DNA from 2 places in the Inquilinus sp. CAU 1745 genome. Region 2 is predicted to be linked to the other one. Evidence: predicted binding sites of a transcription regulator. Region 2 holds the regulator's gene; the other holds the start of a gene.
The links. Region 2 encodes PhoB, which activates phosphate uptake and scavenging genes when phosphate is short. Its sites were predicted from a motif close to TNTCATAAAACTGTCA; they were not measured.
Positions count from the first base shown of each region.

Region 1 (15,272 bases), on a different contig from region 2:
CCTCGACAATCGCCCTTCAGCAGGAGATACGCCCTTGGCCGGAAAGTCCCACGTCCTCGCTATCGATCAGGGAACCACCTCCACCAGGGCGATCATCTTCGATCATGCCGGCCTGCCGGTCGCCACCGGCCAGAAGGAACTGCCCCAGCATTATCCCGCCGATGGCTGGGTGGAGCACGATCCGGAGGATATCTGGGCCGATACGCTCGCCGTCTGCCGGCAGGCGCTGGACCGGGCGGAGCTGGACGCCGCCGCGATCGCCGCCATCGGCATCACCAACCAGCGGGAGACAACTATTCTGTGGGACCGGGCGACGGGGAAGCCGGTCTACAACGCCATTGTCTGGCAGGACCAGCGGACCGCCGCCCGCTGCCGCGAACTGGTGGAGGCGGGCCATCAGCCGATGGTGCAGGAGAAGACGGGCCTGCTGATCAGCCCCTATTTCTGCGCCACGAAGCTGGCCTGGATCCTCGACAGCGATCGGGCCCTGCGGCGACGGGCGGAAAAGGGCGAGCTGGCGTTCGGCACGGTCGACACCTTCCTTCTCTACCGGCTGACCGGCGGCCGGGTCCACGCGACCGACGCCACCAACGCCTCATGCACGCTGCTGTTCGACATCACCGCCCAGGATTGGGACGACGAGTTGCTGCGCCTGTTTGACATTCCGCGCGCCCTGCTGCCGGAGGTGATGGACAGTTCCGCCGCCTTCGGCGTCGCCGGGCGGGAGCATCTGGGGGCGGAGATCCCCATCACCGGCATGGCCGGCGACCAGCAGGCCGCGATGTTCGGCCAGGCCTGCCTGGAGCCGGGCATGGTCAAGTCGACCTACGGCACGGGCTGCTTCGCGCTGATGAATATCGGCGACAAACCCATCCTGTCGAAACACCGGATGCTGACGACGGTCGCGATCCGGCTGGCGGGGAAGCCGACCTACGCGATCGAGGGGTCGATCTTCGTCGCCGGCGCGGCGGTCAAATGGCTGCGCGACCGGCTGGGGATCATCGACAGCGCGGCCCGCACCGCCAGCATGGCGGTGGAGGTGCCGGACAGCCACGGCGTCTACATGGTCCCGGCCTTCACCGGCCTGGGCGCGCCGCATTGGGACTCCGACGCCCGCGCCGCGATCCTGGGCCTCACCTTCGACGCCGGGCCGGCCCATATCGCCCGGGCGGCGCTGGAAAGCGTGGCCTACCAGACCCGCGACCTGATGGACGCGATGATCGCCGACAGCGGCGGCCGGCCGGCGGCGCTGCGCGTCGATGGCGGGATGGTGGTCAATGACTGGGTCTGCCAGTTCCTGGCCGACATGCTGGACATCCCGGTCGAACGGCCCCGGGTGACGGAGACGACGGCCTTGGGCGCGGCCTTCCTGGCCGGTCTCCATGAAGGCGTCTACCCCGATCTGGGCGCCGTCTCCGCCGCCTGGAAGCGCGACCGCCTGTTCGAACCACGCATGGACCCGGCCCTCCGGGAGCGGCTGTTCGAAGGCTGGCAGAAGGCGGTGAGGTTGACGCGAGGGCAGTAGGCGACGGTGCGGAAGGGCGGCATCCCATGGATTCCGGCTCGGGGGCCGGAATGACGTTGTTTTTGTTGGTCATCCCCGACCTGATCGGGAATCCATAGGAACCCGAAGCATCCAGGTATAGGATTTATTTCTTATAACGGCTCTGCTATCGTCCCTCCGATAACGACGGAGGCAGAAAGTAATGTCGGATCATCTGTTGCCGGAAGCGCGATATCGGCCGTCGCCGAATCGGTCGGGGGCGCTAGTTGGGCCGCGGTTCGTGGTTGTCCACTACACCGCCGGCGCTTCGGCGGAAGGAGCCGTTGCGTGGCTGACGAATCCGGACGGGCCGGGGAAGCCGTCGGCGCATCTGGTGATCGGGCGGGACGGCGCGCTGTGGCAGCTCGTCCCGTTCGACCGCGTCGCCCATCATGCCGGGCAGTCGCGCTGGGCCGGTCTTTCCGGGCTGAACCGCCATTCGATCGGGATCGAGCTGGTCAATCTGGGACCACTGACGGCGCGGGAGGATGACGGGTTCGCCGACGCCTATGGCCGGCTGGTCCCGGCGGCCGGGATCGTACGCGCGGCGCACAGGCATGGCGGGCCGCGCCGCCCGTGGCAGGCCTATCCGCCGGCCCAGCTCGACGCGCTGGAGCGGGTTCTGACCATCCTTCGCCGCCGCTACCCGACGCTGGAGGATGTCGTCGGCCATGACGACATCGCGCCCGGCCGCAAGATCGACCCCGGCCCGGCCTTCCCGATGGACCGGTTCAAGGCGTTGTTCCGACACGCCGATTTCGTTTCGGATGTGAAAGGTACAGCGTGTCGATGATTAGGTCTGGTCAAGCGAATGTTCGAAAGGCAACATCCGGGTTGTCACAAAAACTTCATCTTCGTTACATCGGACCGCAACCGGCGGCGTAACAAATGCCGGCGTTCAACGGACATTCAACGGGAGGTTTCCGAGATGACTATCCGCTTCACGCTCGCTGCATCGGCGATCGCGCTTCTGGCCGCCGGCCCCGCTTCCGCGCAAACGGAGATCCAGTGGTGGCACGCCATGGGCGGTGCGCTGGGCGAATGGGTCGACGATCTGGCCCAGGGCTTCAACGAGAGCCAGGACGAATATGTCGTCGTCCCGACCTACAAGGGCTCCTACCCGGAGACGATGACCGCCGCGATCGCCGCCTTCCGGTCGGGCGAACAGCCGCACATCGTCCAGGTGTTCGAGGTCGGCACCGCGACCATGATGGCGGCCGAAGGCGCGGTCTATCCGGTCTACCAGCTTATGCAGGATACCGGCACGCCGTTCGACCCGAGCGCCTACCTGCCGGCCGTCGCGGGCTACTACACGACGTCGGAGGGCGAGATGCTGTCGCTGCCCTTCAACAGCTCGACGCCGGTCATGTACTACAACAAGGACGCGTTCGAGGCGGCGGGGCTGGACCCCGAGAGCCCGCCGGAAACCTGGCCGGAATTCGCGGAGGCGGCGGCCGCCCTGGTCGAGAGCGGAGCTACCTCCTGCGGTTTCACCACTGCCTGGCAGGAGTGGGTCCAGCTTGAGAATCTCTCCGCCTGGCATAATGTGCCGATCGGCACGCTGGGGAACGGCTTCGGCGGTCTGGGGACGGAACTGCTGCTCAATTCCGACCTCCAAGTGATGCATATCAGCGCGCTGAAGGATTGGATGGACGAGGGGCTGTTCAAATATGGCGGTCGCCAGGGCAGCGCGGAGGGCTTGTTCTTCTCCGGTGAATGTGGCCTGTCGTTTAGTTCGTCGGCAGCTTATGCCGGCATCGCGGCTAACGCCGGCTTCGACTTCGGCATCGGCATGCTGCCCTATTGGCCGGACGTCGAGGGCGCGCCCCAGAATTCCATCATCGGCGGCGGCACCCTCTGGGTGCTCCAGGGCCGGGACGAGGAGGACTATGCCGGCGTGGCGGAGTTCTTCAACTATCTGTCATCGCCGGAGGTCCAGGCCGATTCCCACGCCCGGACCGGCTATCTGCCGATCACCACGGCGGCCTACGAACTGGCCCAGGAGCGCGGGCTCTATGAGGAGCGGCCGGGCTTCGATACCTCCATCCGGCAGTTGACCCTCAACCCGCCGACGGAGAATTCCAAGGGCCTCCGCTTCGGCAACTACGTCCAGATCCGCGAGATCATCAATGAGGAGCTGGAGGCGGTCTGGGCCGGCGACAAGGAGCCGCAGGCGGCGCTCGACGCCATCGTCGAACGCGGCAACGAGTTGCTGCGCCAGTTCGAGGAAGCCCACAGCTAATCCCTGATCCGGCAGCGGGGACCGTGATAGTCGCGGTCCCCGTTCTCCTTTCCGGCCGTTCAGGCGGATGTCCATGCACAAGCGCGTGACCTTCAACAACCGGGTGCTGCCCTATCTGCTGGTGACGCCGCAGATCCTGATCACGCTCGTCTTCTTCATCTGGCCGGCAAGCCAGGCATTGTGGCAGTCGACCCTGCGCCAGGACCCATTCGGCCTGCGCACCGCCTTCGTCGGGCTGGCCAATTTCGAACGGCTGTTTACCGACCCGCACTATTACGCCTCGCTGCAGGTGACGGTCGTCTTCAGCACCGCCGTCACCCTTCTCAGCATGTCGGTCGCGCTCTTGTTCGCGGTCGCCGCCAACCGGGCGATCCGCGGCGCCACGGCCTACAAGACCCTGCTGATCTGGCCCTATGCCGTCGCCCCGGCGGTGGCCGGCGTGCTCTGGCTGTTCATGTTCGCCCCTTCGGTCGGCATCGTCTCCTACATGCTGGCGACTCTCGGCTATAACTGGAACCACAGCCTGAACGGCGGCCAGGCGATGACGCTGGTGGTGATCGCCGCGGCGTGGAAGCAGGTCAGCTACAATTTCATCTTCTTCCTGGCGGGCCTCCAGTCGATCCCGCGCAGCCTGGTGGAGGCCGCGGCGATCGACGGGGCGGGGCCGGTCAAGCGGTTCTGGACCATCGTCTTCCCGCTCCTGTCGCCGACGACCTTCTTCCTCATGGTCGTCAACGTGGTCTACGCCTTCTTCGAGACGTTCGGCATCATCCATGCCGTGACCAGCGGCGGCCCCGGATCGCCCGGCGCGACCAACATCCTGGTCTACAAGGTCTACAGCGACGGCTTCATCGGTCTCGATCTGGGCGGGTCGGCGGCGCAGTCGGTGATCCTGATGGCGATCGTGATCGCGCTCACCATCGTCCAGTTCAAATATATCGAACGCCGGGTGCATTACTGAGATGGTCGAACGCCGCCCCCTCCTGACCTTCCTCAGCCACCTCGTCATCTGGCTGGGGATCGCGCTGGTCGCTTTCCCGATCTACGTCACCTTCGTCGCCTCGACCCATGAGCTGTCGGCGATCATGCAGGCGCCGATGCCGCTCGTCCCCGGCGGATCGATGGTTGAGAATTACTGGCGGGCGCTGACGGGGCAGCTCCATACCGTCTCGGGCTCCACGCCCGCCTGGTACATGATGTGGAACAGCCTGGTGATGGCGCTGGTCATCGCCACCGGCAAGATCGCCATCTCCATCCTGTCGGCGTTCGCGATCGTCTATTTCCGCTTCCCGTTCCGGATGTTCTTCTTCTGGATGATCTTCATCACCCTGATGCTGCCGGTGGAGGTGCGCATCCTGCCGACCTATGCGGTGGTGGCCGATCTGGGGCTGCTGGACAGCTATGCCGGCCTGACCGTGCCGCTGATCGCCTCGGCCACCGCGACCTTCCTCTTCCGCCAGTTCTTCCTGACGATCCCGGACGAGCTGGCCGAGGCGGCGCGGATGGACGGGGCGGGGCCGATGCGGTTTTTCAAGGACATGGTAGTGCCGCTCAGCGCGACCAACATCGCGGCCCTCTTCGTCATCCTCTTCATCTATGGCTGGAACCAGTATCTCTGGCCGCTGCTCATCACCGACGACCTGGAAACCATCGTCGTCGGCATCCAGCGGCTGATCAACGCCGGCGACGCCCAGGCGGAATGGAATGTCATCATGGCGACCACGATGCTAGCGATGATCCCGCCGGTCATCATCGTCGTCCTGATGCAGCGCTGGTTCGTCAAGGGCCTCGTCGACAGCGAGAAATAGAAGCGAAATGGCCGATATAGAAATCCGTTCGGTGCGCAAGACCTATCCGGGGGCGAAGGAGGAGGTCATCAAGGGCATCGATTGCAAGGTCGCCGACGGGGAATTCCTCGTCATGCTGGGGCCCTCGGGCTGCGGCAAGTCCACGCTCCTGCGCATGGTCGCGGGGCTGGAGGTTATCTCCAAGGGGGAGATCGCGATCGGCGGCCGCGTGGTCAACAATCTGGAGCCCAAGGACCGGGACATCGCCATGGTGTTCCAGAACTATGCGCTCTACCCCCACATGTCGGTCTTCGACAACATGGCCTACGGGCTGAAAATCAAGGGCGTGGCGAAGGCGGAGATCGAACGCCGGGTGAAGGAAAGCGCGGGCCTTCTCGGCCTCGCCGATTTCCTCGACCGCAAGCCGCGCCAGCTTTCCGGCGGGCAGCGCCAGCGCGTAGCCATGGGCCGCGCCATCGTGCGGGAGCCGAAGGTCTTCCTGTTCGACGAGCCGCTGTCCAACCTGGACGCCAAGCTGCGCACCCAGATGCGGGTGGAGATCCGGAAGCTCCAGGGCCGGCTGGGCATCACCAGCCTCTACGTCACCCATGACCAGGTGGAGGCGATGACGCTGGGCGACCGGCTGATGGTGATGAATGGCGGCGCGGCGGAGCAGGTGGGAACGCCGCTGGAGATCTACCACAAGCCAGCCTCGATGTTCGTGGCCGGCTTCATCGGCTCCCCCGCGATGAACTTTCTGCCGGGCAGGGTGACGGCCGATGGCGCGGCCGTGGAGCTTCCCGGCGGCCAGGTCGTGCAGACCGACCGGGTCCGGCAGGGCGCTGCGGGCCGGCCGGTCACGATTGGCGTGCGGCCGGAACATCTGCGCCCGGCGGGGGAGAACGACCAGGGCCACACCTTCGTCGTCCAGGTCGATCTGGTGGAGGCGCTTGGGGCCGATACGGTCGTCCATGGTGCGGCCCCGGGATTCGTCGAGCCGATCCTGGCGCGCCTTCCGGGCTCCGCCCAGGTGAAGGTCGGGGACCGGCTGGACCTGGCGATCGCGGAGGGGGAGCTTCATCTGTTCGATCCCACGACAGGCCGCGCGTTGCCGTAGACTCCCGCGCCGAACCGCCCCTCACCCAACCCTCTCCCCGGCGGGGAGAGGGCTTTCCAGTGGGGTGAGGGTCAGTCGGCGACGCGTACCACGAGCTTGCCGAAATTGCGTCCTTCGAGCAGGCCCATGAAGGCTGCCGGCGCGTTCTCCAGCCCGTCGACCATATCCTCACGCAGCTTCACCCGGCCAGACTCCACCCATTCGCCCATTTCCCGGCGGAAGGCGTCGAAGCGGTCGCCGTAATGGTCGAGGATGATGAAGCCCTGCATGCGGATGCGCTTCTGCAGCACCGTGGCCATCAGCCGGGGCAGCCGGTCCGGACCGGACGGTGGCGCGTCATCATTGTAGTGCGCGATGAACCCGCATACCGGCACGCGCGCGCCAATGTTGAGCAGCGGCAGCACCGCGTCGAAGACCGCGCCGCCGACATTCTCGAAATAGACATCGATGCCGTCCGGGCACGCGGCGGCCAGACGTTCCGCCAACTGGGGCTCGCGGCGGTCGATGCAGGCGTCGAAGGCAAGCTCCTCGACCGCATAGCGGCACTTGTCGACGCCGCCAGCTATGCCGATCACCCGCGCGCCCTTCAGCTTCGCGATCTGGCCGACCACCGAACCGACCGCGCCGGTGGCCGCGGCGACGACCACCGTCTCCCCCGGCTTCGGCTGGCCGATATCCAGCAGGCCGACATGGGCGGTGAATGCCGGCATGCCGAGCCCGCCCAGTGCCAGCGACGGACGCTCCATATCGCCAAGCGGGAGCAGATCCTGACCGTCCGACAGCGCGTAGTCCTGCCAGCCGGCGTTGCCGAGCACCAACTCGCCGGCCCGGAATCGCGGATGGCTGGAGGCGACGACGCAGTTGATCGTACCGCCCACCATGGGCTCGCCCACCGGCACCGACGGCGCGTAGCCGGGACCCACTTCGTCCATCAAATTGCGCATATAGGGGTCGAGCGAGAGGTAAAGCGTGCGCAGCAGCACCTGTCCATCGCCCGGAGTCGGAACGGGAGTTTCCTCGATACGGAAATCCTGCGGCGTCGGCGCGCCTTGCGGGCGGGCGGCGAGGACGATCCTGCGGTTGGGGGCGTCACTTTGCGGCAAGGTTCTCTCCTGTGGTATGTTGAAGAAATAGACCGGTCGTCTAGAAGCGGGATTGGATATGCCTTCCGCTCAGGCGTCTGGAGGCAGACCCAGCATTTGCCGCGTGTCGGCCATGGCCGCGTCCAGCGGCGCGCGGTCGCGGGCGATCTTGGCCAGCAGGCTGGCGCCGAGCCAGCGCTGATAGAGCGCCGCGGCCACCGCGCGGGCATCCTGCACCGTTGATAGAGAGCCGTCACTCCGGCCCGCTTCGATGCAACGCGCCAGGCGGTCGATCACGCGCTTGGTGCCGCGCTCCAGCGCCGTGCGCATACTCTCGGACAGATCGCAAACCTCAGCGCCCAGCTTGACGACGAAGCAGCGGCTCTGCGCCTCGTCTCCGGTCTGCGATTCGAGCCAATCATGGAAATAGCCGATCAGCCGCTGCGCCGCCGTTCCCGGCTGCGCCAGCAGAGCGTCCATTCTCGCCAGATTGTCGGTGAAATAGTCTTCAAGCACCGCTTCGCCAAAGGATTCCTTGGATTCGAAGTAGTGATAGAACGAGCCCTTCGGCACCTGCGCCGCCGCCAGGACCTCCGCCAGGCCGACCGCCGTGAAACCCTTGCTCAGCAGCAGCGGCTGGGCCACTTCGAGGATGTGCCGGCGGACATCGGTGAGGGCTGCGGTGGCGTTCATGGCGAGCATCTTAGAGCCGATTAGACCGGTCGTCTAGTGGGGCGCCGCATACTCGTCCGCTGAGCTGGCCGAACCCCCTCTCTCCCCGGAGGGGCGGGAGGGTGAGGGGCTAACCTCTACTCGCACACCTCGTAATCATCCCGGTGACGATCCACGGCCTCTTCGAGATAGGCGGTCAGTTCGGCGGCGCTGTATCCCAGCACCGTGTCGAACTGCTCCCGCCGGGCCTGGCAGTAGCCGCCGGTGGAGATGCGGGAGGCGACCATGCTCTCGCTGTTGGCCATCTCGGTCAGGTAGGTGTCGAATCGGCGCGCCCGATTGCCGCCAAGATGGCGGGCCAGCAGGGAGCCGATGGTGTTCTGTCCTTCCCGCAGCCTCTCCTGATGAGCGACGGTGAAGCTGGCGTAGCGGCTGAAGAGGGCGGGATCGCGGTAGGAGACGGGGCAGGTCAGGCCCGTCACCATCATTTCCGTCCTCAGCTTGGCGAGCTGGTCGGCCATCATCTCCGACCGGCTCACGCAGGTTCCCGGCGGATAGTTGGGTGAATAATCGACCAGTTCCGGAAAGATGCCGAATTCAGGCGGCGGCGGGGGGGGCGACGGCAGCTCGGCTGTCTGTTCGGTGGATTCGCAGGCCGCCAGCGCGAGGCTGAAGGCGAGGGCGGCAAGGCCGAGGCGCAGCGTCATGAACCGGTTTCTCCCCCATCGGATCGGACGTTGTGCCCTTATACAGAACACATAATGGAAAATGAACAGTTAATCGCAAAGCGATCTGGCAGAAAACTCTTTTAACATGCTGTTAAGAATAGGATTTCTGGCCAATATCGTTGCGTATACGGATCAATCAGCGTCCAGCTCCAGCGCTTCGGCCCCCAGCGCCGTCAGCCGCCATGCCTCGCCGTCGGCTTCGATCAGCCCCGCCTTGCCGGTTTCCCTGATCGTGGCACGGACGCGGTAGAGCGGCAGCCCCGCCGCTTCGGCCAGCGCCTCGGGCTCATGGGGCCGTTCGCCCAGCAGCCCCAGAACGGCCCTGGCCACCACGCTCAGCGTCCCGTCGGGATTGATGCAGGCCATAATGGCGGCCGTCAGTCCTTGATCTCGGTCCGGCAGAACCACCAGTCGACATAGTCGTAGCCGGCATCCTTGCGGGCGGCGGCGTCCTCCACCGTCCTCGGGGCGGGGACGATCACCTTGTCGCCCGGCTTCCAGTTGGCCGGCGTGGCGACCTTGTGCTTGTCCGTCACCAGCAACGCATCGACGACACGCAGCACCTCCTCCATGCTCCGCCCCGTGGTCAGCGGATAATAGATCATGGCGCGGACGATGCCCGCCGGATCGATGAAGAAGACGGCGCGGCTGGTCTCCGTCCCCGACTGGTCGGGCATCATCATGCCGTAGAGTTCGGCCACCTTACGGTCGCTGTCGGCGACGATCGGGAAGGGGATCTCGACCCCGAACTTCTCCTTGATCGTCTGGGTCCAGGCGATGTGGCTATAGATGCTGTCGATCGACAGCCCCAGAAGCTCCACCCCCCGTTCCCGAAGCGCCGGGGCGATGCGCGCGAATTCCACGAACTCCGTCGTGCAGACTGGCGTGAAATCGGCGGGGTGGGAGAAGAACACGAGCCAACGTCCGCGGAAATCCTCCAGCGACAGGCGGCCATGGGTCGTCTCCGCCTCGAAGACCGGGGCCGGCGCGCCCAGGCGCGGCAGGGCGGCGGGAGCCGGGGCAGTCGGCGTGGGGGCGATGGTGGTGTCCATCGGCGATCCTCCATCGTTAGGGGCTCGTCCGGTTCTACCCCAACGACCCCGGGCGCCGCCAGCGCTCTGGCGGGAAAGGAAGCGACCCGCTATCATCCGCGGGCGCTCCCCGGCGGCCCGAACCAAGCTATGAGAGAGGGCGAGCTCCCGTGCGGCGATTCCTGACCCTGGTCCTGTTCATGGCGGCGGCGATTGCGGCTTCAACCGGCCCGGCGGCGGCGCAGATCGACCTCATCCAGCGCAATGCGCTGATGGAGGCGGTGAAGCAGGACGATCTGGACGCGTTGCGCGCCGCCCTCATCCGCAACGCCAGCCCCAACGTCGTGGACGGAGAAGGGCGGACGCCGCTGATCCTCGCCGTCACCAATGGCAATCCGGGCATGGTCCGGGCGCTGGTGCAGGCCGGCGCCTTCGTCGATCAGGCCGACAGGCTGGGCGGCACGCCGCTCTTCCGGGCGGCGGCGGAAGGCGCGGCCGACATCGTATCCTTCCTGATCGAATCCGGGGCGTCGGTCGATCAAGAGGACCGCCAGGGCATGACCCCGCTGATGGCGGCGGCGCGCGGTGGCCACGCCGAGGCCGTGCGGCTACTGATCGAAGCGGGTGCGGATGTCGACCGGCTGGATTACACCGGCCGCAGCGCGCTGATGTGGGCGGAGGGCTCCCGGTCCCGCGAGGTGGCTGAAATCCTGCGCGGGGCCGGAGCGAGCTGATCGTCGGCGGTGGTCCTCAGACCACCAGATGCGCCGGCAGATTGACGCCGCCGACGCGCCAGGCCGGGGCATCGCCCTCCGCGCCGATCAGATCCAGCCGGGTCAGCGACACATGGTCGATGACGAAGGCCAGCGCCCGTTCGGGCTCCAGCGCCAGGGCCTGGGCCAGCGCCGCGCGGATCGTGCCGCCATGGGTCACGGCGACGATGTCGCGGCCGGCATGGTCGCGGGACAGCCGCTCCACGACCGCCGCCACCCGTTCGGCAAGGTCGACGAAGCTTTCCCCGTTGGGCGGCCGCGTCTCCGCCGGGCTCAGCCAGAAGGGGTGGCGCGCGCCCAGCGCCTGATAGATCTCGGCATGGGGCCGGTTCTGCCAGTCGCCGAAATTCTGCTCCATCAGGTCCGGCTCGACGATCGGCGGCTCGTCATGGCCGCCATCGCGCATCAAGGCCTCCGCCGTCCGCCGCGTCCGCTGAAGGGGCGTGGTGACCCAGATCGCGTCGCGCGGCAGGCGCGGGCCCAGCCCGGCATAGGGCCGGCCGTCGCTGATGTCGGCCTCGACATCCAGCTGGCCGTAAATATGGCCGCTGGGATTGATGACGGGGGCATGGCGGATCCACCACCAGCGGGTCGTCTTGGTCATCGGCAGGCCACCAGGGTCAGCAGGAAGAAGATCTCGGCCGCCTGTTGCGCGGCGCCGAGCACGTCGCCGGTATAGCCGCCGAGCTGTCGCCGGGCAATCCAGGCGACCCCGAAGGCCGCCGCCGCCGCCACGGCGATGGCCGCCAGGCCCGCGCCGATCCCGATCGCGACAACCGCCGCCAATATCGCGAGCCCCCCGGCGGTCAGGGCGATGCCGAGCGCCGGCCGGCCGGCCGTCGCGGCGATGCCGTCCCGGCGGGCCGGATCGAAATGGCGGGTCAGGAAGGGCAGCAGCGCGCGCGATGCGGCCCCGGACGCGACCAGTGCTGCGGCTGTCGCCGCCGGATCGCCGATGGCGGCGATCGCGCCGATCCGCGCCGCCAGCCCCAGCATCAGCGCGATCGCGCCATAGCTGCCGATCCGGCTGTCGCGCATGATCTCCAGCTTGCGGTTCCGGTCGCGCCCGCCGCCCAACCCGTCGGCCATGTCGGCCAGCCCGTCCTCATGCAGCGCGCCGGTCAGCAGCGCCTGGACGGCGACGGCAGCGATCGCCGCCAGCACGGGCGGCAGCCCGACGCCATGGGCGACAAAATAGACCGCCCCGCCGGCGAGGCCGGTTCCCGCCCCGACGATCGGAAAGGCGCGCTGGGCGCTGGCGTGCAGGCCGGGCGGCCATTCGCCCCGCCATCGCAGCGGCAGCCGGGTCAGAAAGATTGCGGCGGCGAGGATATCGCGGGCCCAGGAACGGAAGGCGCTGTCCATGGCGGCGGAAGATCGGCGGTTATGCCCGCCCCGTCCAGAGCTATCGTTTTGACGCGCGGGCCTTCGGCGTGGCAAAGACCTCGCCTGCCCTTCCCGTTCCCCAACCGATCGCGATCCGCCATGCCCGACGCCCGCCCGGCAATCACCTTCGACGAAATCCGCGATCTCGTGCGTAAGCTGCCGGGGCCGGACCTAGAGGCCGGCACCGCAGCCCGCCTTCGGGAAGGCCAGCTTACCAAGCCGGCAGGGTCGCTCGGCCGGCTGGAGGAGATCGCGTTCTGGATTTCCTCCTGGCAGGGCCGCCATCCGCCGGACATGCGCCATCCGCGCGTCGCCGTCTTCGCCGGCAATCATGGTGTCGCGAAGGCCCGGCCCGTCTCCGCCTATCCGGTGGAGGTGACGGCCCAGATGATGAAGAACTTCACCGATGGCGGCGCGGCGGTGAACCAGCTCTGTCGGATGGCCGACAGCGATTTGCGGGTCTATGAGCTGGACCTCGACACGCCGACGAACGATTTCACGGCCGGCCCGGCGATGAGCGAGCAGGGCTGCGCGCAGGCCATGGCCTACGGCATGATGGCGGTCGACCAGGGGCTGCACCTGCTCTGCCTGGGCGAGATGGGGATCGGCAACACGACCGCCGCTTCGGCACTCTGCACCGTGCTGTTCGGTGGGTCGGCGGCCGACTGGGTCGGCCCTGGCACCGGAATCGACCGGGATGGCATCGACCGCAAGATCGAAGCGATAGAGGACGCGATCGCCGCCAATAAGGAGGCGCTGACCGATCCGCTGCAGGTGCTGCGCTGCCTGGGCGGGTTGGAACTGGCGGCCATTGTCGGCGCGATCCTGGCGGCGCGCCTGGCGCGGACGCCGGTGCTGCTGGACGGTTTCGCCTGCACGGCGGCAGCGGCCGTCCTGTGGTCGATCGACCGGAAGGCGCTGGATCATTGCCTGGTCGCCCATGTCTCCGCCGAACCCGGCCATCGCCGCCTGCTCGACCGGCTGGGGCGGGAGGCGATCCTTGATCTCGGAATGCGTCTCGGCGAAGGCTCCGGCGCGGCGCTGGCGATCAACGTCGTGCGGGCGGCGGTGGAATGCCATGCCGGCATGGCGACCTTCGCGGATGCCGGGATCAGCGGCCCCGCCTGACCTGGGGCCGGACCTTGGCCGGCGGCAATCCGCCGCGGATTTGCCCATTGCTGTCGGCCGAAACCGCCTCCCGCATGGTCTTCCGATAGGGTAGGTCATCAAGGAGTGGTTCGCGACGATAAGGAAAGGTGAGAATGGAAGGGAAGGAGCGCCACGCGCCCTGGCTCCGCTCTACGGGCCGGGTCAGCCTGCGGACGCTGATCCTGATCCGCTGGGTCGCCATCGCGGGCCAGCTCGCCGCCGTCCTGGGCGTCGCCTTCGGGCTCGGCTACCCCCTGCCGCTCGGGCCGCTCCTGGCGGTCATCGGCGTGTCGGTCCTGCTGAACGTCGCCGCCACCCTGCAGGGGCGGACCAGGCTGCGGCTGGGCGACCGGGACGCCGCCCTCTATATCGCCTACGATCTGCTCCAGCTCACCGTCCTGTTGTCGCTGTCGGGCGGGCTGCTCAACCCCTTCTGCATGATGCTGCTCGCGCCGTTGACCGTATCGGCAACCATCCTGTCGCGGCGCAGCACGGTCGCGCTCACCGCGCTCACCCTGGTCTGCACGCTGGTGCTGGGGCTCTGGCACTACCCGTTGCCGGGCCCGGCCGGGGACATGAATCTGCCGGCGGTCTATGTCTTCGGCATCTGGCTGGCGATGAGCGTGTCGGCGGTCTTCGTCGCGGCCTATGTCCACCATGTGGCGGAGGAGGCGCGCCGGATGGGCGATGCGCTCGCCGCCAGCCAGATGGCGCTCGCCCGCGAACAGCGCGTGTCGGCGCTGGGGGCGCTGGCGGCCGCCGCGGCGCATGAGTTGGGCACGCCGCTCGGCACCATCGCGGTGGTGGCGAAGGAACTGTCACGCGATCTGCCGCGGGATAGCGCCCTCGCGGAGGATGTGACGCTGCTCATGAGCGAGAGCGAACGGTGCCGCCGCATCCTGGCAGACCTCGCCAGCCAGCCCGATATCGGCGGCGGCGATCCTTACGAGAAGCTGCCGCTCCCGGTGCTGGTCGAAACTGCGGCCCAGCCGCATCTGAGGCCGGAAATCATCCTCGATATCGACTCGGATGACGCCGGCGATCCGCCGGCGATCCGCCGGACGCCGGAGCTGCTCCACGGCCTCGGCAATTTGCTCCAGAACGCGCTCCAGTTCGCCAGGGCCGAGGTGACGGTCCGCACCGCCTGGTCGGCCGACCGGGTGACGCTGACGATCCGGGACGACGGACCGGGATTCCCGGCCGGACTCCTCGCCCGCATCGGGGAACCCTATATATCGGGAAGGGGCGAGGGCCGGGTCGCGCGATCGAATGACGGCGTGCATATGGGGCTCGGCATCTTCATCGCGACGACGCTTCTGGAGCATGCCGGCGCGACGCTGGACTTCTCCAACGGCCGGGACGGTGGCGCCAAGGTTGTCGTCTCCTGGCCGCGTGATATCCTTGAATGAGCAGCCCGGAAGGAGGGCTCTGACGACATGCAGTCCATGACAGCCGAAACCCCCAGGCCCCTGCCGGCGCGCAATGCCGGGAAAAGCCTCCTGATCCTCGACGATGACGCGCCCTTCCGGAACCGTCTCGCCAGGGCGATGGAGAAGCGGGGGTTCGAGGTCGTGGTCGCCGACACGATGGCCGTGGCGATCGATCTCGCCCGCCAGGTCGCGCCCGCCTTCGCGGTGCTGGACCTCCGGCTGGGCGACGGCAACGGGCTGGCGGTCGTGCCGGTCCTGCGGGAGGAACGGCCGAATTCCCGCATCGTCGTCCTGACCGGCTACGGCAACATCGCCAGCGCCGTTTCCGCCGT
Region 1 is NZ_JBDOQU010000003.1:45,069-60,340, forward strand. It holds gene glpK (glycerol kinase GlpK) at 35-1,525, shown strand; gene AAFN89_RS04750 (N-acetylmuramoyl-L-alanine amidase) at 1,785-2,336, shown strand; gene ugpB (sn-glycerol-3-phosphate ABC transporter substrate-binding protein UgpB) at 2,472-3,785, shown strand; gene ugpA (sn-glycerol-3-phosphate ABC transporter permease UgpA) at 3,859-4,746, shown strand; gene ugpE (sn-glycerol-3-phosphate ABC transporter permease UgpE) at 4,748-5,593, shown strand; gene AAFN89_RS04770 (sn-glycerol-3-phosphate import ATP-binding protein UgpC) at 5,601-6,689, shown strand; gene AAFN89_RS04775 (NADP-dependent oxidoreductase) at 6,761-7,792, opposite strand; gene AAFN89_RS04780 (TetR/AcrR family transcriptional regulator) at 7,862-8,464, opposite strand; gene AAFN89_RS04785 (hypothetical protein) at 8,581-9,150, opposite strand; gene AAFN89_RS04790 (hypothetical protein) at 9,304-9,537, opposite strand; gene AAFN89_RS04795 (peroxiredoxin) at 9,549-10,223, opposite strand; gene AAFN89_RS04800 (ankyrin repeat domain-containing protein) at 10,373-10,936, shown strand; gene AAFN89_RS04805 (histidine phosphatase family protein) at 10,953-11,579, opposite strand; gene cobS (adenosylcobinamide-GDP ribazoletransferase) at 11,576-12,340, opposite strand; gene cobT (nicotinate-nucleotide--dimethylbenzimidazole phosphoribosyltransferase) at 12,461-13,489, shown strand; gene AAFN89_RS04820 (ActS/PrrB/RegB family redox-sensitive histidine kinase) at 13,624-14,919, shown strand; gene AAFN89_RS04825 (ActR/PrrA/RegA family redox response regulator transcription factor) at 14,956-15,272, shown strand, end outside.
Region 1: a site for PhoB is predicted at 2,379-2,394, ahead of ugpB (sn-glycerol-3-phosphate ABC transporter substrate-binding protein UgpB). Genes of this name have one in related genera too.

Region 2 (15,272 bases):
AAGGACAGTTTCGTCCGGATCTGGACGCCCATCAGGTGGCGTTCGAGATCAACGCCCTGATCTACGGCCACACCTTCGCCAGCCGGCTGCTGCGCGACCGGGAGGCCGACCGCTTCTTCCGTGCGGCCTTCGACCGCCTGCTGGAAGACGCCCGCTCCCGTTCCTGAACGTTCAAGAGGGAAGACAGCCATGTTTCGCTATTTCAGGAATTTTAAAAGCACGAACGTTCGTTTGAGGATTGCATTGCCGGAACCCTCGTCGGAACGCCATCAACTGACGATCTGGGACTGGCCGGGACATCTGGCGGTCTGGAGCTGGGGGCGCGGGCCCGTGCTTCTCCTCCTCCACGGTCCCGGCGGCGGCGCCGGCGATCTTGCGCCGCTGGTCGATCCGCTCGTCGCGACGGGCTACCGGGTCGTCGCTCCAGACCTTCCGGGCCATGGCGACAGCGACGGCGATCCGCACGATTCGGCCGATGCGGTCGCGGTGATCACCCGGCTTGTCGGCCCGATCCGCGCCACTGCCGGCATGGCCGACGGGCTGGTGGACTATCGCCTGACGGATTCTGGCCCGGCCGCCCTGGACCGGCTTCTCGCCTGCCTTGACGACGAGGTCCCGACGGCCAAGGTGGCGTGAGCCGCAAATCTACCATGGCTTTCGTGACAGATTTGTTACATCCTCCCCGATGGGAGGAAACATCATGAAACAAAAATTTGCACTTGGCGCCCTGACCGTCCTTGGCGTTGCCGGCTTCGCGGCGGCCGCGGAGGCGCAGTCGGGGGAACTCACCCTCTATTGCGCCTTGCAGCCGGAATGGTGCCAGGCGATGGCCACGGCGTTCGAAGCGGAGACGGGGATCACCGTCAACATGACCCGCAAGAGCTCCGGCGAGACCTATGCCCAGCTCCTGGCCGAAGCGTCCAACCCGCGCGGCGACGTGTGGTGGGGCGGAACGGGCGATCCCCATCTCCAGGCCGCCGAGGAAGGCCTGACGATGGAATACCAGTCCCCGATGCTGGAGCAGCTTCAGCCCTGGGCGGTGTCCCAGGCGGAGGCCAGCGGTTACCGCACGGTCGGCATCTATGCCGGCGCGCTGGGCTTCGGCTACAACACCGAATGGCTGGAAGCCAACGATCTGGAGGCCCCGGCCTGCTGGTCGGACCTGGTGGAGGAGCAGTATCGCGGCGAGATCCAGATCGCCAATCCGAACTCGTCCGGCACCGCCTATACGGCGCTCTCCACCTTCGTCCAGCTGATGGGCGAGGAGGAGGCGTTCGAGTACATGCGGGCGCTGAACGAGAACGTCAACGAATACACCCAGTCCGGCTCCGCCCCGATCAAGGCGGCGGCGCGGGGCGAAACCGGCATCGGCATCGTCTTCATGCATGACGCCGTCCAGCAGGCGGTGGAAGGATTCCCGATCGAGGTGGTCGCGCCCTGCGAGGGCACGGGCTACGAGATCGGCTCCATGAGCATCGTGAAGGGCGCTCCCAACCTGGAGAACGCCAAGATCTGGTACGATTGGGCGCTGTCGCCGGAGGCCCAGTCGATCGCGGCGACGGTCAACGCCTTCCAGGTGCCGTCCAACGTCAACGCCGAAACCCCGCCGGAGGCCCCGGATCTCGATTCGATCAAGCTGATCGACTACGATTTCGAGACCTATGGGTCCTCGGAGGAGCGGACCCGGCTGCTGTCCAAGTGGGACGAAGAGATCGGTTCGCTGCCGCACTGAAGACGGTTCAAGAGAGCGTTTTCAGTGTAATGAATCGACCTGTCCTGTTCTGGCTTGCCGTGGGGGGCGTCGCTTTCGCGGCGCTCCCCTGGTACGCGCTGGAGGAAAGCTTCTTCGCCTTCCTCTGGCCCGCCCTGCTGGACGATCCGGCGGGCGCGCCGGGGCTGTTCCAGGCGGCATTCCATGGGCGGTGGTGGCTTTGGCCGCTGATCCTGCCGCTCGGGCTGGCCGCCATCGCCGCCCTCCGGCCCCGCGCCGACCGTGCGGCGGCCACCCTGCTGGTCCTCGCCGGGGCTGGCGGACTCGCCTATCTCACCTTCCAGGGCCTTTCGATCGACCATCAGGGCCCGCGCCTTGCCCTATTCGCGGCGGCGGAGGGTGGGCAGCCGGGCCTCGGCTGGGGCGCGGTGCTGCTGGTACTCGCCTTCGCCGCCTTCCTCTCCCACGGGCTGGCGGCGCGCGGGATCATGCGGGGCGACGCCTTCATGATCGGCGCCATCGCGCTGGTCATGGGGCTGGTCCTCGTCTTCATCTTCTTCCCGCTGGGCCATGTGCTGGTCGCCGCCTTCCGGGGGGAGGACGGCCTGTCGGCGGGTGCGTTCCTGGCCAGGGCCGTGGGCGCGGACATCTGGCGGCTGGACTGCATCATCGGGGTCAACCGCTGCGGCATCGCGTGGAATTCGCTGTTCCTCGCGAGCTTGAGCGGCCTCACCTGCACCACGCTTGGCTTCGCCTTCGCGCTTCTGGTCACGCGCACCGCCTTTCCGGCGAAGAAGTCGGTGCGGCTCCTGACCGTACTGCCGATCGTCACCCCGCCCTTCGTGGTCGGGCTCGCGATCATCCTGCTGTTCGGCCGGTCGGGCACCGTCACCCAATGGGTGAGCGAGCTTTTCGACCTGCCCCGGTCGCGCTGGGTCTATGGACTGCCCGGCATCTGGTTCTCGCAGACCCTGGCCTTCACGCCGATGGCCTTCCTGGTGATGATCGGGGTGGTGGAGGGCGTCAGCCCGTCCATGGAGGAAGCCGCGAAGACGCTGCGCGCCAACCGGCTGACGACCTTCCGCACGGTGACGCTGCCGCTGATACGGCCGGGCCTCGCCAACGCCTTCCTGCTCTGCTTCATCGAAAGCCTGGCGGATTTCGGCAACCCGATCGTCATCGGCGGCGGCTTCGAGGTGCTGTCGACGCAGATCTTCTTCGCCATCGCCGGCGCGCAATACGACCAGGGCCGCGCCGCCGTGCTGGGCATCATCCTGCTCAGCTTCACGCTGACGGCATTCTGGGCGCAGCGCTACTGGCTGGGCCGCAAATCCTACACGACCATCACCGGCAAGGGCGATTCCGGCGGGCACGACCTGCTGCCCCGCGCGGTCGCCTGGCCGGTATATGCGATCACCCTGCCCTGGGTGGCGATGACCTTAGTCATCTACGGGACGATCCTCTTCGGCGGCTTCGTGGAGATCTGGGGCCGCGACCATACGCTGACCTGGAGCCACTACATCGACGCCTTCGGGATCATCCTCGGCGAACACGGGATCGTCTTGGCCGGAGGGGCCTGGAATTCTTTCTGGACGACCCTCTGGATCTCCGCCGCCGCCGCGCCGCTGACCGCCGCCACCGGCCTGCTGACCGCCTACATACTGGCGCGGCGGCGGTTCGTCGGGCGCAACGCGTTCGACTTCATGACCATGCTCAGTTTCGCCACGCCGGGCACGGTCATCGGCCTCAGCTACATCATGGCCTTCAACGTCCCGCCGATCGAGATCACCGGGACGGCGCTGATCCTGATCGTGTCCTTCATCTCCCGGAACATGCCGGTCGGCATCCGCGCCGGCGTGGCGGCGATGAGCCAGATCGACAAGAGCCTGGATGAAGCCTCGGTGACGCTGGGGGCCGGCAGTTTCACCACGCTGCGCCGGGTCATCCTGCCGCTGTTGCGTCCGGCTATCGTCGCGGCGCTGGTCTACAGCTTCGTCAGCGCCGTCACCGCCGTCAGCGCGATCATCTTCCTGGTCAGCGCGGAGTATCAATGGGCGACCGCCTACATCATCGGCCGGGTGGAGAACGGGCAGTACGGCCTCGCCATCGCCTATTGCTCGGCGCTGATCGTTCTGATGATCGCCATCGTTACCCTGATCCAGCTCGTCGTCGGCTCCCGCCGGATCGGCCGCCGCGACGCCACCGCCGGAGTGCTTACATGACCGTCGACCCGTCCGCCGGAACCGTCCTGCTCGACGCCGTCACCAAGCGGTTCGGGGCCGTGGTTGCCGTCGACGACGTCTCGCTGACCATCGAAGCCGGGACGCTGGTCACGCTGCTGGGGCCTAGCGGCTGCGGCAAGACGACGACGCTGCGGCTGATCGCGGGGCTGGAGCTGCCGTCGGCGGGCAGGGTCGTCATCGGCGGGGAGGACGTGACCACGGTCGCGGCCGACCGGCGCGACATCGCGATGGTGTTCCAGTCCTATGCCCTCTTCCCGCACATGACGGTGCTGGACAACGTCGCCTACGGGCTGACGGTCGGCCGGACGCCCCGGCGGCAGGCCCATGAGGCGGCGCGGGCGACGCTCGCCCAGGTGGGGCTGGAAGGATACGACGACAGGCTGCCCAGCGAGCTTTCGGGCGGCCAGCAGCAGCGGGTCGCGGTCGCCCGGGCGCTGGTGCTGGAGCCCAAGGTGCTGCTGTTCGACGAGCCGCTCTCCAACCTCGATGCCAAGCTGCGCCGGCAGGTGCGGCAGGACATCCGCGATCTGCAGCAGAGGCTGGCGCTGACGGTCGTCTACGTCACCCATGACCAGGAGGAGGCTCTGGCCGTCTCCGACCGGATCGTGGTCATGCAAAACGGCAGGATCGCCCAGGAAGGCAGCCCGCGCGACCTCTACGAAACGCCGGGCAGCCGCTTCGTCGCGGACTTCATCGGGGACGCGAATCTGGTGCCCGGACGGGTGGAGCGGTCGGGCGAGGGCGGTCCGGCGGTGCGGGTCGGCGGCCTGCTGCTGAAGGCTCAGGCGGCGGATTTGCCGGACGGCGCGGTGACCGTCGCGCTGCGGCCGGAGGCCATCGCCCTCCATCGCGAGCCGGCGGCAGACCGGCTGACGGCCACGGTGAAGAGCGCGGCCTATCTGGGCACGCATATGGAATATTTCGTCGCGACGGAGGTCGGGGATCTGTTCATCACCGATGGCGACGTGGTCGATTCGGCCGCGCCCGGAACGACCGTTCATCTCAGCCTGTCAGGGCACGGCGCGGCGATCGTGCCGGAGTGACGGCGGGAACCAACGAAACCACCCTCACCCCCAACCCCCTCTCCCGCAAGCAGGAGAGGGGGCTATTGGACTCCCTCCCCTGCGAAGCGGGTCGGGGTGGGGGTGAGGTTCAGTCCGGGTTGGCGTCGAGCGCGTAGCCGGCGGAGCGGACGGTGCGGATGACGTCGGGGTCGGAATCGTCATTGTTCAGCGCCTTGCGCAGGCGCCGGATATGGACGTCGACGGTCCGGGGCTCGACATAGACGTCGTGGCCCCAGACGATGTCCAGAAGCTGCTCGCGGGAGAAGACGCGGCCGGGATGCTGCATGAAATGGCGCAGCAGCCGGAATTCGGTGGGGCCCAGATGGACGTCGCGGCCGGCGCGGCGGACGCGGTGGGCGGCCAGGTCCATCGATACGTCGGCGAAGGCCAGGCTCTCCTGCGCCATCGCCGGGGCGGACCGGCGCAGCACCGCCCTCATGCGGGCGACCAGCTCCGTCGTGGAGAAGGGCTTGGTGATGTAGTCGTCCGCGCCGCTGTCCAGCCCGCGCACGCGGTCGCCCTCCTCCCCCCTCGCCGTCAGCATGATGATCGGCACGTCCCGGGTCTTGGACGACCGGCGAAGCTGGCGGCAGACCTCCAGCCCGGATTTGTGCGGCAGCATCCAGTCGAGGAGGATCAGGTCGGGCCGCTGCTCGGCCGCCGCCAGAAGCCCCTCGTCGCCATCATAGGCGGCGCGGGTGCGGAAGCCTTCCTTCTCCAGGTTGTAGGTCAGGAGGGTGACGAGGTCGGTTTCGTCCTCGACCACCAGGATCAAGGGCTGGACGCTGGCGCGCATGTCGCGTTCCTTACTTCACGGGCTCGACGACGGCGAAGCTGGACTGGTCGCCCTTCGGACGGTCCTCCCGGATCGCGCGGCCGGTGATGAGGAAATGGACCGTCTCGGCGACATTGGTCGCATGGTCGCCGATCCGTTCGATATTCTTCGCGATGAAGACCAGATGGGTGCAGGGCGTGATGTTCCGGGGATCTTCCATCATGTAGGTCAGGGTTTCCCGGAACAGGCTGGTGTAGAGATCGTCCAGCTCCTCGTCCCGCTCCCACGCGGCCAGCGCCTTGTCCAGGTCGCGTTCGGTATAGGCGTCCAGCGTGTCCTTGATGATCTCCTGCGCCAGCTTTCCCATGCGCGGGATCGCCGTCACCGGCTTCACCTGGGGCACCTGGGAGAGGGCGATCGACCGCTTGGCGACGTTGGCGGCGTAGTCGCCGATGCGCTCCAGGTCCGACGCGATCTTCAAAGCGGAGACGACCTCGCGCAGATCGCCCGCCATCGGCTGGCGCAGCGCCAGCATCCGGACGGTGGCGTCGTCGATCTCGTTCTCGTAACGGTCCAGCCGGTCGTCGCCGCGCACCACCTGGGCGGCCAGGTCGGCATCGCGCCGGACGACGCAGCGGATCGCCGTCTCCATCTGGCTTTCGGCGATCCCGCCCATCTGGAGGATGGTCCGCTTGAGCTGCTCCAGCTCCTGCTCGAAGGATTTGACGATGTGTTCGCTGGCCATGCTTGCGCTTCCGATGTTGCGGGGGCGGAGATCCGGAGGGTAGGCGGAGGTCAGCCGAAGCGGCCGGTGATGTAGCCCTGTGTGCGTTCGTCCCGGGGGTTGGTGAAGATCTCCTCGGTCGGGCTGTGCTCGACCATGTCGCCCAGATGGAAGAAGGCGGTCTTCTGGCTGACCCGGGCGGCCTGCTGCATGTTGTGGGTGACGATGACGATGGTGAAGTTGCGCCTCAGCTCGTCGATCAGCTCCTCGATCACCGCCGTCGCGATCGGGTCCAGCGCGGAGCACGGCTCATCCATCAGGATCACCTCCGGATTGACGGCGATCGCCCGCGCGATGCACAGGCGCTGCTGCTGGCCGCCGGACAGGCCGGTGCCGGGCTCCGCCAGCCGGTCCTTGACCTCCTTCCACAGGCCCGCGCTCTCCAGCGACTGCTGGACGATCCCTTCCAGCTCGTCGCGCCGCGTCGTCATGCCGTGGATGCGGGGGCCGTAGGCGACATTGTCGAAGATCGATTTCGGGAACGGGTTGGGCTTCTGGAAGACCATTCCGACCCGGGCGCGAAGCTGCACGACGTCGAGCTGCCGGTCGTAGATGTCCTCTCCGTCCAGCGTGATCGTGCCGGTGACGACCGCGTTCTCGATCGAATCGTTCATGCGGTTGAGGCAGCGCAGGAAGGTGGACTTGCCGCAGCCCGAAGGGCCGATCAGCGACAGGACCTCGTTCTCCGGAATGTCGATGTTGATGCCGTGAAGGGCTTCCTTTTCGCCATACCGGACCTTCACCTCCCGCGCGGTCATCTTGAGACTGGGTGCGGGGGTAGAGCGCGGCGGCGTGTCGTCGCGCTGTGTCGCCATGTGAGCCGTCATTGGTTTACCACCGTCGTTCGAATTTCTTGCGGAGCCAAACGGCAAGGCCGTTCATCAGGATGAGGAAGCCGAGCAGCACCATGATCCCGGCCGACGTGCGCTCCACGAAGCCGCGTTCGGGGCTGTCGGCCCAGATGTAGATCTGCACGGGCAGCGCGGTCGACGGGTCGGTGAACCCGTCCGGCACCGAAACGATGAAGGCGACCATGCCGATCATCAGCAGCGGCGCGGTCTCGCCCAGCGCGCGGGCCATGCCGATGATCGTGCCGGTCATGATGCCCGGCGTCGCCAGCGGCAGCACGTGATGGGTCACGGTCTGAAGCTTCGACGCCCCCATGCCCAGCGCCGCCTCGCGGATGGACGGCGGGACGGCCTTCAGCGAGGCGCGGCCGGCGATGATGATGACCGGCAGGGTCATCAGCGCCAGCACCAGCCCGCCGACCAGCGGGGCCGATCGCGGCAGCCCGAAGACCTGGAGGAAGACCGCCAGGCCCAGCAGGCCGAAGACGATCGACGGCACGGCGGCCAGATTGTTGATGTTGACCTCGATCAGGTCGGTCCAGCGGTTCTTGGGGGCGAACTCCTCAAGATAGACCGCTGCGGCGACTCCGATCGGGAAGCTGATCGCCACACAGATGACCAGCGCGTAGAACGACCCCATCACCGCGCCCCAGATGCCCGCCAGCTCGGGGTCCCGGCTGTCGCCGGTCTGGAAGAAGGCCAGGTTGAAGGTCGATGTGATGAGGCCGCGTTCGGCCAGGCTGTCGTATGCGTCCAGCTTCTCCTGGCTGACCGGCAGGCGATCGGGCGGCAGGTCGCGATTGATAGCTCCCTTGTGAAGCTGGTCGATCTCCGACGACAGCAGCGCCTCATAGGAGATCGTCTGGCCGATCAGGTCCGGATTCTCCACCACAATGTCGCGCAGGTCGTAATTCACCCCGGCGCTCAGCATGTCGCGCAGGGCGCCGCGATCCCGGCCCGTGATCTCCGGGAACAGATCGTAGAGCGCCTGATTGGCCAGACCCTGGTAGTTGGCCCCGGAAAGGACCGCCGGATCGCGTTCGCCGGACGGATCGATCTCCGCCGGGTCCAGGAACACATCAAGCTCGACCCGCGTCTGGACGAAGGCGGTGTAGCCCTGGGAGGTGATGGTGACCAGGATGGTCGCCAGCATCGCCATGGCGACCAGGATGGCCCCCAGCCCGTAGAGCTTGAAGCGCCGTTCGGCGGCGTAGCGCTGCTTCAGCCTCCGGGCGGCGCGGTCGGAACGGTGGTAGCCGGTCGCGGGCCGCGCGTCCGCTTCGGGACGGTCTGTCGTAAGTTCGGCCATCAATCGTACTTCTCGCGGTATTTCTGGACGACGCGCAGGGCCACCACGTTCAGGATCAGCGTGATGATGAAGAGCAGCAGGCCCAACGCGAAGGCAGACAGGGTCTTGGCGCTGTCGAAGGCCTGGTCGCCGGTGAGATTGGTGACGATTTGCACGGTCACCGTCGTGACCGCCTCGAACGGGTTGGCGGTCAGGTTGGCGGCCAGCCCCGCCGCCATGACGACGATCATGGTTTCCCCGATCGCCCGGCTGACCGCCAGCAGCACCGCGCCGACGATGCCGGGCAGCGCCGCCGGCAGCACCACCTGCCGGATCGTCTCCGACTTGGTCGCGCCCAGCGCCGCCGACCCGTCGCGCAGCGACTGGGGAACGGCGTTGATGACGTCGTCGGACAGGGAGGAGACGAAGGGGATGATCATGACGCCCATGATCAGGCCGGCGGTCAGCGCGCTGTTCGCGGCGACATCCAGCCCGACGCTTTCCCCAATATCGCGGAACAAGGGCGCGACCGTCAGCACGGCGAAATAGCCGTAGACGACGGTCGGCACCCCGGCCAGGATCTCCAGCATCGGCTTGGCGACCGACCGCAGCTTCCGGGGCGCGTAATCGGACATGAAGATGGCCGACAGCAGGCCCAGCGGCACGGCGATGACCATGGCGATCAGGCTGATGAGCGCCGTGCCGGCGAAGACGGGCACGGCCCCGAACGCGCCGGAGGAGCCGACCTGGTCGGGCCGGATCGCCGTCTGCGGGCTCCATTGCAGGCCGAACAGGAACTCCGTCACCGGCACGCGGTCGAAGAAGCGCAGGCTTTCGAACAGCAGCGACAGGACGATGCCCAGCGTCGTGAAGATGGCGATGGTGGAGCAGAGAATCATGAACCCCGTCACCGCCGTCTCGACCGCGTTGCGGGCGCGGAGCGCGGGGGTTATGCGCCGCCGGGCGAACCAGAGACCGATCGCCGCCAGCACGAGGACGAGCACGAGCTGTGCCGCGTCCGACAGGGTCTGGAGGGAGTTCAGCCGCTGCGCGGCTTCCAGCACCGCGTCGTTGGCTCCCGCCGTCGCGCCCGCGGCGGCGTTGGCGATCTTGAGCCAGAGGAAATCGACCGGGAAGGCCTGCTTGGCCTCGGCCGGGACGCCGCTCAGGACGAGCTGGCGGACCAGCGCGCTTTCGCCGAACTGCCAGACCAGCAGCAGGAGAAGCGCCGGCACGCCGCACCAGAGGGCAACGAACGCGCCATGATAGTTGGGCACCGAATGCAGCGACCGCACGCTGTCGCCGGCGGTGGCGAAGGCGCGCCTCCGGCCCAGGAAGAAGCCGGCGATGCTGAGCGCCAGCAGGACCATCATCAGCGTCGACATCGACATCGGGCGGTTTCCTAAGACTTCAGGCAGTGGCGGCCCCGCCGGGCGAATGCCGAAGCGGGGCCGCTGGTATCCGGGGCGACGCCTACTCGCGCACGCCCGTCATGGCGGTCAGGTTCGTCGCGATCGACCGCTGTTCCGCCGCCTCTTCCTCCGGCAGCGGGATCAGGCCGCGATCGACCAGATAGCCCTCAGGCCCCATGGCCCGCTCGCTGGTGTATTCGGCGACGAACTCGGCAAGGCCGGGGATGACGCCGACATGGGCGTTCTTCACGTAGAAGAACAGCGGCCGGGAGATGGAGTAGCTGCCGTCGGCGATGGCGTCGAAGGTCGGCGCGACGCCCTCGACCATGGACCCCTGGAGGGTGTCCTGGTTCTGGTCCAGGAACGAGAAGCCGAAGATGCCGTAGGCTTCCGGCGCGTTGCTCAGGCGCTGGACGATCAGATTGTCGTTCTCGCCGGATTCGATGTACTTGCCGTCCTCGCGGATGGTCGCGCACACCGCCTCGAACCGATCCTCGTCGCTCTCTTCAAGCGCGGCGATCGCCGGGAACTCGACGCAGGCCGCTTCCATCACCAGCTCGACCCACGCATCGCGGGTGCCGGAGGTCGGGGGCGGGCCGAACACCTGGATCTCGGTCTCCGGCAGGGAAGGATCGATCTCGCTCCACGTCTCGTACGGGTTCGGGACGATCTCGCCATCGACCTCGACCTCAGCCGCCAGCGCCTGGAAGAGCTGCTCCTTGGTGACGTCGAGCTGCTCAGCGGAGGCGGAGTTGGCGAAGACGATGCCGTCATAGCCGATCAGCACCTGGGTGATGTCGGTGACCCCATTTTCCTGGCACAGTTCGAACTCCGACGCCTTCATGGCGCGGGACGCGCCGGTGATGTCGGGATGCTGCTCGCCGATGCCGCCGCAGAAGAGCTGCATGCCGCCGCCGGTGCCGGTCGATTCGACCACGGGCGCCGGGAACTGGCCGGCGCGGGCGAAGTTCTCCGCCGCGGCGGTGGAGAACGGGAAGACCGTCGAGGAGCCGACGACCTGGATGTTCTGGCGGGACTGCGCATGCGCGGCGCCGGTGATGGCCACCGTCGCGACGGCGGCGAGGAGAAGCGACTTCTTCATAAGCTTTTGGCCTCCGATTGGGATAGGCGATCGGCCCGTTCGCCCTGCACCAGGCCTCCGGACCGCCGGTGATCGGGATAGGAAGGATTTTACCTTCCCAACTCGTTCGTGGCGGAACCTACAGTCGGTCGAAGATCGATTTACTACGGTTCGGTTACAGTTTGATGACACGAACGCGGGAATCTCGTTTCAGCGCGAAGAAATCTTCTCCGCCGTCTCTCGGGCCATCTCCCGGGACCGCCGCGTCACGGCCGGAATCGCCGGCGGGACCGGGGCCGTCGGCAGGAGGACGGTGAAGGTGCTGCCCGCGCCCACCTGGCTTTCGATGGTCAGCCGTCCGCGATGGCGGCTGACGATGTGCTTGACGATCGCCAGCCCCAGACCGGTCCCGCCCATCGCCCGGCTGCGCGCCGGATCGACCCTGTAGAACCGCTCCGTCAGCCGGGGGATATGGCCGCGGTCTATGCCCGGCCCCCTGTCCTCCACCGCCACCGACAGGAAGGCGCTCCGCCCGCCGCCCAGCCCGGTGACGGACTTGACCGCCACCACGACCTCCGTGCCGGGCCTTGTATAGTTGACCGCATTGTCGATCAGGTTCTGGAACACCTGGGTCAACTGATCGTCGTCGCCCACCACGCCCGGGATGGCCTTCGGCGCGACCAGCCTGATCTTCACCTTCCGCTCCGCCACCTTGATCTCCAGCGACGCGATGACGGCCTTGAGCACCCGGCCGACATCGACGACGTCGGTCGGTGGCGTGTGCTCGTCCAGCTCGATCCGCGACAGGGACAGGAGGTCGCTGACCAGCCGCGACATCCGGCTCGTCTGCTCATGCATGATGGACAGGAAGCGCTCGCGGGCGTCGGGATCGTCCCGCGCCGGGCCGCGCAGCGTCTCGATGAAGCCGCCCAGCGTCGACAGCGGCGTGCGCAGCTCATGGCTGGCATTGGCGACGAAATCCGCGCGCATCTGCTCCGACCGCTTGATCGCGGTGATGTCGTGGAAGGTGACCAAAGCCGCCGGAAGCGCGGCCTGCCGGCGGCGCGGCTCCTCCGGCTCGTCCTCCTCCATCCTGCCGTCGGGCGGCGCGTCGAAGGGCGTGATGCGGACGATGAAGGTCCGCTCGATCGGCACCGGCTGGGTGTATTCCAGCGATCGCGACGCTCCGCCCTTCAGGACGGCGTCCACCGCGGCCAGCACGTCGGGATGGCGCAGCCGATCGGCCAGGTCGCGGCCCGGCAGCCTTTCGCCCAGAAGCGCCTCGGCCGCCGCGTTGGCGGTGGTGACCGAACGCCGCGAATCCAGGACGAGCAGCGGGTCGTGCAACGCCTCGATCGTTGCCGACGCGGCGTTGAGCTGAAGGCCGAGCGACCGTTCCCGGTGCCGCCAGGACCGTTGCAGCCGCGACAAGGCCGATGTCACGGCGCGGCCCAGCCCGGATACCGGCTGCGGCGGCCGCGCGGCCTCCTGCCCCGGCCGGCCGACATGGTCCAGGAACCGGGCGATGGCGACGGCCTCGCGGTAATAGAAGAAGACGATCGCCGCCGTCGCCGCCGCGACGGCTATCGATCCCGCGGCCGCCTCGGCGAGAGTAAGCCGGTCCATTGCCGCCAGAAGGGCGAACACGACCGGCCCCGGCGCGACGAACAGTGCGCAGGTCCGAAGGAAGGGGCCTGGAGAGATCGCGGTCTTGGCCATCGTCGCCACCCTATAGCATGGGCGTCAGCCGATGTTCGACGCGTCCGCGCCGGCGGGAAAGTTAAACTTTGGCGACAGTTCGTCCTTTCGCGTCCTGGGCCACCGCGTCATGAGCCGCCATCGCGGCGGCCGTCACCAGATCGTTCACCGTCGCGCCCATCTGGGCGACCTGCGCCGGCTTGGAAAGGCCGATCAGCAGCGGCCCGATCAGCGTGCCGCCGCCCATCTTCTGAAGCAGCTTCGCGCCGATATTGGCGGCGTGCAGCCCCGGCATGATCAGCACGTTGGCGGCGCCCGACAGGCGACAGAACGGGTAGAGCCGGTTCCGCAGATCGTCGTCCAGCGCGACCTCGGTGCTCATCTCCCCGTCATATTCGAAGTCTATCCCGCCATCGGCCGCGCGCTCGTCCAGCAGGCCGACCGCGTCGCGGATATGCTTCGACAGCACCCGCATCGGCTGGCCGAAATTGGAGAAGGACAGCATCGCCACCCTCGGCTCGTGCCCCATCTCCCGCGCCTTGGCGGCCGCCTGGATCGCGATGTCGGCAAGCTGCTCCGGATCGGGGCGTTCGTTGACCGTGGTGTCGGCCACGAACACGGTCCGGCCCCGCACCACCATGATCGAAAGACCGAACAGGATGTGGTCGGGCTGCGGATCGATGACGCGGGTGATGTCCTCGAAACAGACGGAGAAGCTGCGCGTGAGGCCGGTGACCATCGCGTCGGCGTCGCCCTGCTGCACCATGCAGGCGGCGAAGATGTTGCGGTCCTGATTGACCATCCGCTGGGCGTCCCGGCGCAGCGAGCCGCGCCGCTGGAGCCGGCCGTAGAGGAAATCGATGTAGCGCTGATTGTGGCGGGACAGCTTGGCGTTGTGGATCTCCAGATCGTCCGCGCCGACCAGCCCGGCCGCGCGCATCGTCTCGCGGATGCGCTCCTCCCGGCCGATCAGGATGGGCGTGCCCAGCCCGACATTGCGGAAGGCCAGCGCGGCGCGGATCGTGCGCTCCTCCTCCCCTTCGGCGAACACCACCCGCTTCGGCTGGGCGCGCACCTTCTCGAAAATGAATTGCAGGCTGTCGGCGGTGGGATCGAGGCGGGAGCGCAGTCCCTGCCGGTACTGCTCCATATCCGCGATCGGCTTCCGCGCGACGCCCGATTCCATCGCCGCCTCCGCGACCGCCGGCGGCACGGCGGCGATCAGCCTCGGGTCGAACGGCACCGGGATGATGTATTCCGGGCCGTAGCGCAGCCGGCGGCCGGAATAGGCGGCGTCGACCTCGTCGGGCACGTCCTCCCGCGCCAGCTCCGCCAGCGCGCGGGCGGCAGCGATCTTCATGGCGTCGTTGATGGTCCGGGCGCGCACGTCCAGCGCGCCGCGGAAGATATAGGGGAAGCCCAGAACGTTGTTGATCTGGTTGGGATAGTCCGACCGGCCGGTGGCGATGATGGCGTCGTCGCGGATCGCGCGCACCTCCTCCGGCGTGATTTCAGGGTCAGGGTTGGCCAGTGCGAAGATGATCGGCCGGGCGGCCATGGAGCGGATCATCTCCGCCGTCACCGCGCCCTTGACCGACACGCCCATGAAGACGTCCGCGCCCGCCATGGCATCGGCCAGGGTGCGGGCGTCCGTCTTCACCGCATGGGCAGCCTTCCACTGGTTCAGCCCCTCCTTCCGGTCGGCATGGATCACGCCCTTGGTGTCGCAGAGCAGGACGTTCTCCGCCTTCAGCCCCATCGATTTGAACAGCTCCACGCAGGCGATCGCCGCCGCGCCTGCCCCGTTGATGACCATCCGGACGTCCTCCATCCGGCGGCCGGTCAGATCCAGCGCGTTGATCAGGCCGGCGGCGGCGATGATCGCCGTGCCGTGCTGGTCGTCATGGAAGACCGGGATGTCCAGAAGCTCCCGCAGCCGGTCCTCGATGATGAAGCAGTCCGGGGCCTTGATGTCCTCCAGATTGATGCCGCCGAAGGATGCGCCCAGGAAGCGCACGCAGTTGACGAACTCGTCGACATCGGAGGTGGAGACCTCCAGGTCGAATCCGTCCACGTCGGCGAAGCGTTTGAAGAGGACGGCCTTGCCCTCCATCACCGGCTTGGACGCGATCGCGCCCAGATCGCCCAGCCCCAGAACCGCTGTGCCGTTGGAGATGACGGCCACGATGTTGCCCTTGGCGGTGTAGTCGTAGGCCAGGCTCGGATCGTCGCGGATGCGCAGGCACGGCGCGGCGACGCCGGGCGAATAGGCCAACGCCAGATCCCGCTGGGTGGTCAGCGGCTTGGTCGCCATGATCTCCAGCTTGCCGGGGCGGCCCGAGGCGTGAAGGGAAAGCGCTTCTTCGTC
Region 2 is NZ_JBDOQU010000016.1:71,054-86,325, reverse strand. It holds gene AAFN89_RS17035 (TetR/AcrR family transcriptional regulator) at 1-167, shown strand, start outside; gene AAFN89_RS17030 (alpha/beta fold hydrolase) at 244-636, shown strand; gene AAFN89_RS17025 (ABC transporter substrate-binding protein) at 701-1,732, shown strand; gene AAFN89_RS17020 (iron ABC transporter permease) at 1,762-3,933, shown strand; gene AAFN89_RS17015 (ABC transporter ATP-binding protein) at 3,930-4,997, shown strand; gene phoB (phosphate regulon transcriptional regulator PhoB) at 5,107-5,814, opposite strand; gene phoU (phosphate signaling complex protein PhoU) at 5,825-6,538, opposite strand; gene pstB (phosphate ABC transporter ATP-binding protein PstB) at 6,589-7,392, opposite strand; gene pstA (phosphate ABC transporter permease PstA) at 7,409-8,734, opposite strand; gene pstC (phosphate ABC transporter permease subunit PstC) at 8,734-10,104, opposite strand; gene AAFN89_RS16985 (substrate-binding domain-containing protein) at 10,187-11,227, opposite strand; gene AAFN89_RS16980 (ATP-binding protein) at 11,417-12,925, opposite strand; gene AAFN89_RS16975 (NADP-dependent malic enzyme) at 12,987-15,272, opposite strand, start outside.